2 regions of the Lysinibacillus sp. HST-98 genome follow, and region 2 is predicted to be linked to the other one. Evidence: riboswitches for the same ligand, from Rfam matches in the RefSeq annotation. Region 2 holds a riboswitch; the other holds the start of a gene.
What was found. Region 2 has a riboswitch for FMN ahead of ribE (riboflavin synthase). Riboswitches for the same ligand answer to the same signal wherever they lie in the genome.
Positions count from the first base shown of each region.

Region 1: linked by a shared signal. The riboswitch ahead of JIN86_RS07215 (ECF transporter S component) and the one ahead of ribE (riboflavin synthase) in region 2 are both predicted to bind FMN.

Region 1 covers NZ_JAENHX010000002.1:316,964-321,401, forward strand. The annotation lists gene JIN86_RS07205 (STAS domain-containing protein) at 1-41, shown strand, start outside; gene JIN86_RS07210 (sodium-dependent transporter) at 97-1,443, opposite strand; gene JIN86_RS07215 (ECF transporter S component) at 1,664-2,251, opposite strand; FMN riboswitch at 2,469-2,654, opposite strand; gene JIN86_RS07220 (hypothetical protein) at 2,798-4,084, opposite strand; gene sigX (RNA polymerase sigma factor SigX) at 4,081-4,438, opposite strand, start outside.
Region 2 covers NZ_JAENHX010000002.1:52,147-56,584, forward strand. The annotation lists gene JIN86_RS05755 (spore germination protein) at 1-552, opposite strand, end outside; gene ribH (6,7-dimethyl-8-ribityllumazine synthase) at 691-1,173, opposite strand; gene ribB (3,4-dihydroxy-2-butanone-4-phosphate synthase) at 1,189-1,818, opposite strand; gene ribE (riboflavin synthase) at 1,843-2,481, opposite strand; FMN riboswitch at 2,688-2,813, opposite strand; FMN riboswitch at 2,930-3,055, opposite strand; gene JIN86_RS05775 (YibE/F family protein) at 3,276-4,400, shown strand; gene JIN86_RS05780 (YibE/F family protein) at 4,397-4,438, shown strand, end outside.

The DNA of each region.
Region 1 (4,438 bases), 260 kb from region 2:
AAGAAGATTGGCTAGGTGAGCTATCACTTAACGACTATTAATTTTTGTTATACTAATAAAAAGGTGTATTCCGTCTAATAGGAATACACCTTTTCTTTAATACTGCAGTAGCATATTAACAAACACAACTAGAATGATAAACGGGACAACAACTAACATTAACATACGATATGTCGAGTAATAGCCTTGTCCCATTTGACTACCCGTTAGCAATTCTCTCTTCACAAATTCTTTATCTACTACATAGGCAATAAAAATAGCAATGAATAAATTCCCTAGTGGAAGCATGATATTTGACACTAAAAAATCGGTTGCATCAAAGATACTTTTCTCGAAAATCATTATATCCGATAAAACACTCGAAGAAAGTGCTGCTGGAATAGCTGCAATAAATACGACTATACCAAGTATAAGCGTCCACATTGGACGGGATTTCTGACTATGCTCCATAAATGCCGCGACGATAATCTCATATAAACTAAATGATGACGTTAATGTAGCAAATAAAAATAGCAATAAAAACATAGCTAAAAACACTTCACCGAATGGCATTTGACTAAAAGCTGTTGGTAGCACCATAAATAGCAAACCCGGACCCGCTGCTGGCTCTAAATCAAAGGCGAACACAACAGGGAAAATTGCTAAACCTGCTAAAAATGAAACAAGCACGGTTAACAGCACTACAGAACCTGCTGAATTCGGAAGACTGACATCTTTTTTTAGATAAGAGCTATATGTAACTAGACAAGAAAAGCCAACTGCTAACCCAAAGAACGATTGCCCGAGGGCTTCTAATAATGCCTTACCCGTAATATTCGAGAAATCAGGCCATAAGAAGAATTTTACCCCTTCCATTGCCCCATCTAATGTAACAGCACGCACAACAAGGACAATGAACATTATGAAAAGTAACGGCATCATCCATTTATTGGCCTTTTCAATCCCATTTTGTACACCTAATGAAATCACAAGTACGTTGACCAATGTAAACAACACTAGACCAACTAGCGTAATCCATGGCGTGCCTATAATTTTTCCAAATAATTCAGCTGGATCTACTGCTGGATCAATTACCGCGCCAGCTACACCTAGCCCGCTATAAATAAAGATCCAACCTCCGACTACGCTATAAAAAGTTAATAATAAAAAACAGCCTAGCACGCCCATTCGACCAATCCAAGCCCAGCCTGGCTTAGTTGGAGCAATTTTTTTATACGCTGTTACAGCCTCGGATTGTGTACCACGTCCTAACACATACTCGGACAATAACATTGGTAGTCCTATTAACAAGGTAAATAACACAAAGATAAGGAAAAATGCTCCTCCACCACTTTGTCCTGTTACATAGGGCAGTTTCCAAATTGCCCCTAGTCCGATCGCCGCACCAGCTGATGCTAAAATAAAACCTAATTTACTAGACCATTGTCCTTTTTTTCCACTCATCTCTTCAAACTCCTCAAACATTCTAAACTCTTCTCTATTTTACATGAAAATGTAGCTTTCGACTAGGTTATAATTATAAAGTACTAGTTAACTATTTTACCCTATTACTTTTTTCTGTATTTATCCGTTAGTTTTGTTCTTTCTATTCTTCACACTTTTTCCTATCTATTGTTCCTTCCAATAAAAAAACCTCAGGTATATGACCCGAGGTTAGTAAAAATTATTTTGTTATATAGATAGAACGCTGGCGGTCGATCCATTTGCGCATTGTTGTAAATAAAAACGCCATAATAGCCGTTAATAAAATACCTTTCACAATGTTAAATGGTAAAATCCCAGCGATAATCATTTTATAAAGTGAGTCACCTACAACAGGTTCCATTCCTAAGAAGTATGTGTACATCGGTAAAAATACTGCGTAGTTTAAAATACTCATCCCTACTGCCATTACGACTGTTCCTGTCGCTAAACCTCCAACAAGACCAGCAATTGTTTTAAAGCGATTAAAAATAAGGCTTACTGGTAAAATAAATAAAATACCTGTTGCAAAGTTGGCCATATGACCTACTGGCACACCTGTTGGCGTTCCAGAGAAAATCCAATCCAATACATTTTTAAATAATTCTACTAAAATACCAGCTACAGGCCCCATTGTGATGGCTGCTATTAATGCAGGCATATCACTAAAGTCCACTTCCAAAAATGCTGGGAATGGTGGAATTGGGAAATTAAAAAGCATTAATAAAAACGAAATACTGCTCAGCATACCAATCGTAATAAACGATTGGAGTTTAACATTTTTCTTCATAGAAAACTCTCTCCTCTTTGCTGATTCAATCTCGCAAGAAGAAAGGTGACGATCTTTCAATTGTTAGCACGAAAAAACCCTTATGCATGAAGAGCACAAGGGAGAAAGGCATGACGAATAAGCGTCAATTTAAACTATTTTTGAGCACCGTTTAAAAAGCCATACAAAAAAAGCGCTCGGTCATAGTTTATTTCATAACAATGAATGACGATCGTACCTCCATCTTCTCCCATCCAGACTTTAACTGTCGGCCTCGGAATCACACCAAGTCAGCCATGCAAATAAATTTGCACAGGTCGCGGGCTGAAGAGCGAAGCATAAACCATTCGAGTTAATGGAAACATTAACGGTTCACCACTCTATTACCGCCGGTCGGGATTTTCACCCTGCCCCGAAGATGAATCATATTATTTTATACTACAACCTTACTATAATTAATTATTAAGAAAAAGTAAATAGTTCTGCTTAAAAAAATCCGATTAGATTTGTATGTATTATAAAAATGGAGCATTCCATGTTACAGGGATGCTCCATTTTTGATTCTGACTAAGGCATATATTGTTTATTTGGCCCCACAGGCTTTGGCAAATACGTTTTTAAATCGAATCCTTCCCAGCTTTCTTGGACCACATTATCTAAGCGTAATTGTTGGTCAAAGCTAGCAGCAGTTAACATCATAGCTTCAATCAATTGGGTAGCGCGAATTGGCTCCATCGATGCTAAATCTAAGGGAATGTCGAATGTTACGACTACACCTTCCGCTTCCTCTTTCACGGTATATGTTACGTTTTCAGGAACCACTGTTACATAAACATCATCATTTTTGTTTTTCATTAGTGTAAGTGCCTCTGTAACATTAGCAAATGTTTGACGGAAATCTGGCGACAGATATTCTGCCCCATTACCATCTTGGTATAAATAATAATTAAAATGCTTAGCGTTTGTTAATGACATGGCTTGACTTGGCTCACCCTCTTGAGAAAACGCATAAGGTGTGCCATCTTCATTTTGAATCTCAACTTCCGTATATTCAGAATCCGAGAAGGTATCCTCTAAAGTCCCTTTGTATTCATTAACGGTAGCTGATGCAACATCATAGTCATTGTCCTTTGGTAAAACGTGGACAAGCTTGTCTTCCTTCTCCTTCAGTTCACCTTTAAAAGGATGATATTCCGTAAACCCTTTGGCTTCTTCATCTATTTGAGGAGCATATTTTTCATACATCTGTAAGGTAGAAGGCTTTTCTGTTCCAAAATCAGTTGCTACACGCTCATTTGGTATCACATATGTCATCGGAACACTTTCTGCATCGCGTCCTGCCAAACCAATACGGAAAACGACAGCATCTTTCACATCTTCCTCATAGACAGACGACCGTAAAGATAACATACGCTCATGCTCCGATACAATACTGGATTGAAGTGCCTCATCCTGCGTTGCTGCCTCTTTAGCAGAACGATCTTCCTGTAAAGTAGCGTAATTAGCCTTTTCTGGCGTACTAGCGAGATCTTTTTGGCTAGCGCCATTATTCATGAACATGAAGCCAACGAGTACCGTTATCGCGAAAACTGCTGCTACACTCGGAAAAATCGGCATTTTCCGGAACTTTAAACGTGATGGTCGTTCATCTTGAATTAAAGGTTTACTTTCTGATTGTGCTTCTTCATTCTCTATAGGTTGTTGTATTGCTTCTTGAAGGTGACTATTATCCTGCAAGCGAGCATCTGCCATTAACCGATTTAATATTTCTTCTTTTGAACGGCGGTCAGAAAGCTTAGGGGCATTGTTCAAGACATGTTCAAGCTGTTCATCATCAAATGGCTTATGTGTCATTGCCGTTTCGCCTCCTGTTCTCTAATCGGCTGTAGCTGTTGCCTTAAAAATTTAATGGCTCGATGCTGGGTCGTTTTTACCTTAGCTTCTGTCCAATCTAGTATTTGCGCTGTTTCTGCAATCGATAAATCTTGAAAATAGCGCATAATAATGACCATTTTTTGGTCACCTGTACAGTTTTCAAGTGCTGATTCTACCTGCATAAATTCATCACTGGCCTGTAGTATATCTTCCGGTGATGGCGTGGTTGAATGGAGCTGTTCCGTTTCCCAGTCAAAGAAATCATGTGAATGCTTTTGACGTACAGCTTGCTTTCTAAAATGATCAATCGCTACATTTTTAGCAATAGCAAAT
Region 2 (4,438 bases):
CAGCATATCTAAATTTACGATGTCTTCCATATATAATATGGCTACGGTTGTTTTAGAACGCTTGCCAATTTCTAATGTCTCTACACTAAAAGAATTAGTGGGTAATCGTTTTCTTAATAAAGCAATATTAATAAAAACGTCTTCAATAAAGTCATCTCTAGGTCCCTTTACTACTAGTTCTAATGTTGTTTCCCCGGGCTCTCGATTGGGTCTTTTTGAAATATCACTAGAATAAAGTAATTGATTTTCTTCAAAATACAATAAGACATGTCCTTTATAGACCCTAGTTACCGCATCCTCTTTCGATAAAATCTTTTGTAAATAGGGAATGTGTAAATGCTGTTCGATTTCTTCCTCTAGCATGTCCTCAGTGACATTGCTTAACAAAGATTGAACACGTTGAACAACCACAGTTTGAAGAATTTGCTCATTGACCATTGCATCACAAGTTATCAAATGTACTGTATATTGCTGAAAATTATATTGTTGGAAAATCACATCAGCAGAGCGTTGAAATAGTGATTTCAACATTTTCAAATTAATTTGTTCCATTGATGAAATACTTCTCATCTCCTACTGAGCCAGCTCAAGATTAGTACATTTATGAAAACAATCACATTCAATAAATACACTTAAGCATATTTTTCCCATGGTTGTTCAAAATATTCAAAGAAACAAATGTTGTGACGACTATTCAAATTGTCCTGAACCAATCATTTTCTTTAGATTTGCCATCTCAATTGCAGACATTGCCGCATCATAGCCTTTATTACCAGATTTCGTTCCTGCACGTTCAATTGCCTGTTCAATATTTTCGGTAGTAACAATTCCAAAAATAACAGGTACATTCGTTGACAATGACACATTGGCAATGCCTTTTGCAGATTCATTACAAACATAGTCATAGTGTGTTGTAGAGCCACGAATAACAGTACCTAAACCAATAATGGCATCATATTTCTTTGTTTCTGCCAGTTGTTTTGCCATAAAAGGAACTTCAAAAGCCCCTGGTACCCATGCAACATCAATAAATGCAGGATCAACCCCATGACGAGTTAAACCATCCATTGCCCCATCCAATAATTTGCTAGTAATGAACTCATTAAAACGACCCACTACTACTGCAATTTTCAAATCCGTTCCAATTAATTGTGCTTCAAATGTTTGACCCATTGTTTTTTCTCCTTTTTACATAGAAATTTTAGATTTATTAGTGGATAATTGTTTACGATATGCAACCAATGCTTCTATCGATATCATTTTTAAGCCATGATGTGCAGCGAACTTTGTCAGTTCTTCAAACCGAAGCATGTGCCCATCATCCCCCATAATTTCGCAAATAACACCTGCTGGTACACTATCACAAAGCTTCGCTAGATCAATCGTCGCCTCTGTGTGCCCTCTCCGTTGCAGCACTCCTTGCTCTTTCGCAATCAACGGAAAAATATGGCCTGGTCGACGAAAATCAGTCGGCTTAGCTTGCTTTTCTATCATCCTTTGTATCGTTAGCGCACGCTCAAAGGCGCTAATCCCTGTCGTTGTTTCTACATGGTCGATGCTTATCGTAAATGCGGTTTGATGGTTATCCGTATTGTGCTGAACCATTGGATATAAATCTAGCTTTTGTGCAAGCTGCTGCGAAATCGGCGTACAAATTAAACCTCTACCATTGGTTGCCATAAAGTTGATTGTTGCTGGTGTGATGAATTCAGCGAGTGCCAGAAGATCTCCTTCATTTTCTCGATCCTCATCATCAACCACCACAATCATATTGCCGTGCCTTAAATCCTCTATGGCTTCTTCAATTGAATGTAGCATGATGATCAACTCCTATTCTATGATTTAAAAACCATGTTGTGCTAAATAATCTCTTGTAATAGCTGGCGTTGTTTGCCCTTTTTTTAATTGCCCTATAATGTATTTTCCGACTAAATCGGTTTCAATATTAACGATTGCTCCAACCCTCTTCAAACCTAAAACGGTTTCTTTGTAAGTATGAGGAATGAGCGAAATCGTGACACTATTGGCTTCAACATGAAAAAGGGTTAAGCTTGTGCCATCAATTGTTATGGAACCCTTTGGAATACAAAAGTTGGTTAGTTCCTCAGACATTTCGATATCAATATAAACGGCGTTTGCCACTGGACGTTTTCGCAAAATTTTGCCGACTCCATCAACATGACCAGCAACAAAATGACCTCCAAATCGTCCATTAGCAGGCATGGCCCGCTCCAAATTAACAGAATCACCTATTGCCAGCTGCTGTAAATTTGTTGCTTTGACTGTTTCAGGCATAACATCCATCGTAAGCTGCTGTTGTGTGAAATGGGTCACCGTTAAACAAACTCCATTGACCGCTATACTGTCACCAAGCTTGACATCCTCCGTTATCTTGGCTGATTGAATCGTAATTTTCATACTGTTCCGATCGCTTTGCACGGCTTTTATGATACCAATATCCTCTACAAGTCCAGTAAACATTCCATCACCTACTCTACTTTATTAGCACTTCTATTCTTTACTTTTAAAGTTGATCCACCTTTTTTTGTGCCTTATCCTTATCCTTCTCCCTTCTCTCGTTAACAATATAAAAATAAAAACCCCTTTACATCAAAGGGGTTTTGGGAGTATAAGACATCAACAAATAAGCCTATTTGAAAACAATTTTTTCATAGACTGTTATCTCATTCGTTCTTCTCCCATCCAGACTATCACTGTCGGTTTTGGATTTGCACCAAATCAGCTTGCGCTCACGGACTTTGAATTGCTTCATCACCGCCGATTGGGAATTTCACCCTACCCCGAAGAACATCTTCTATTCGATTGTAGCTAAATAAAAAAACTTCCCACAAGGTGATTGGGAAGTTTTGTAATAAATGCATAGTCAAATAAACCTTCTAAATTAGAATCAATTTAAAAAGTTCGCATTTTTACCCTTCTCCCATCCAGACTGTAACTGTCGGTTTTGGATTTGCACCAAATCAGCTTGCGCTCACGGACTTTGAATTGCTTCATCACCGCCGATCGGGAATTTCACCCTACCCCGAAGAATATTTTTATTTAGCTAGTCTTACGATAACACTATTTTATTATATTATCCATCCTTCTTTTTAAATTTTTTTGGAAGCATAAATTTTAAACAGCTCTGACGAGACTTAAAAAATGTAAAAGATGTTATTAAAATGATGACATTTAACCTGTTAATGGAACTTCTTAATCAAAAAAACGTTCCTTTACAAGTGACTATTCAGTGTAGCCGTTTGGAGGTCATTTACTTGACATTTTTAAAAAATATACCTTTTAAACAAGCTATTTTCTATGCCCTATTAGCATTCTGTTGTGGGGTTTCGATTGTTTTCGTACATCATAATGAACAATTTTATGATCGACCGATAGCGAAAATAACGCAAGTGGATGTAACAAAATCAGAACCAATGACAGACATGTATGAAAATAGGGATTTTTTATTTACACAGGAAATTATGGCCATTATCAAAAATGGTCAGCATAAGGGGCAATCCATTCATTTGACGAATGACTATTCTTCGTCTGGTGCTTTTGATCAAGAATACCATGTAGGCAATGAAATCTTTGTCACGCTAGATGGTCGCACAGCACAATCAGTTTTAACAGGAACCATTGTCGATTTAAAACGTGATCAAACCATGGTAATGATTGCATGGATTTTTATTTTTGCCCTACTTATTATAGGTAAAAGACAAGGCTTATTTTCTATCATTAGCCTGGTGGTCAATGCTGTGATTTTATCATTCGCATTAGATCTTTATGTGAAGCATGGGGGCGTAAGCCTATTAGTAGTCAGCGGCATTTGTGCGGTGCTATTTACAATTATCTCGCTACTACTTATTAGTGGATTAAATACAAAAACATATGTAGCCATCGTGTCCACACTTTTAGGCACTATTCTAGCGCTTATCATAAGCTCTATTGTAATGTGGTTGACAGGTGAAAATGGTCTTCGTTATGAAGAAATGCAATTTTTAACGCGTCCCTATCGTACCGTCTTTATGGCAGGTTTATTTATTGGCTCACTCGGGGCAGTAATGGATGTTTCTATTACAATGGCTTCCTCGATTTTTGCTTTATACGAGCAAGATCCTACGATCCCTGTCAAAGCACTTAAATCTTCGGGACATGAAATCGGTAAAGATATCATGGGTACTATTACAAGTATTTTATTCTTTGCCTACCTTTGCGGCTCCATACCTATGATTATTCTCTATTTAAAAAATTCTTCCACATTAGGGCTTACATTGTCCTTAAATCTTTCTTTAGAATTAGCCCGTGCCTTAGCAGGGGGTATTGGTGTTGTCCTTACGATTCCTATTAGTCTGTATACCGCTATATTTTTCATTAATCGAAAGAGGGTTCGAGAATGAATGTTGTCGTCTTATTAGCAGTTATATTGTGCGTGTTA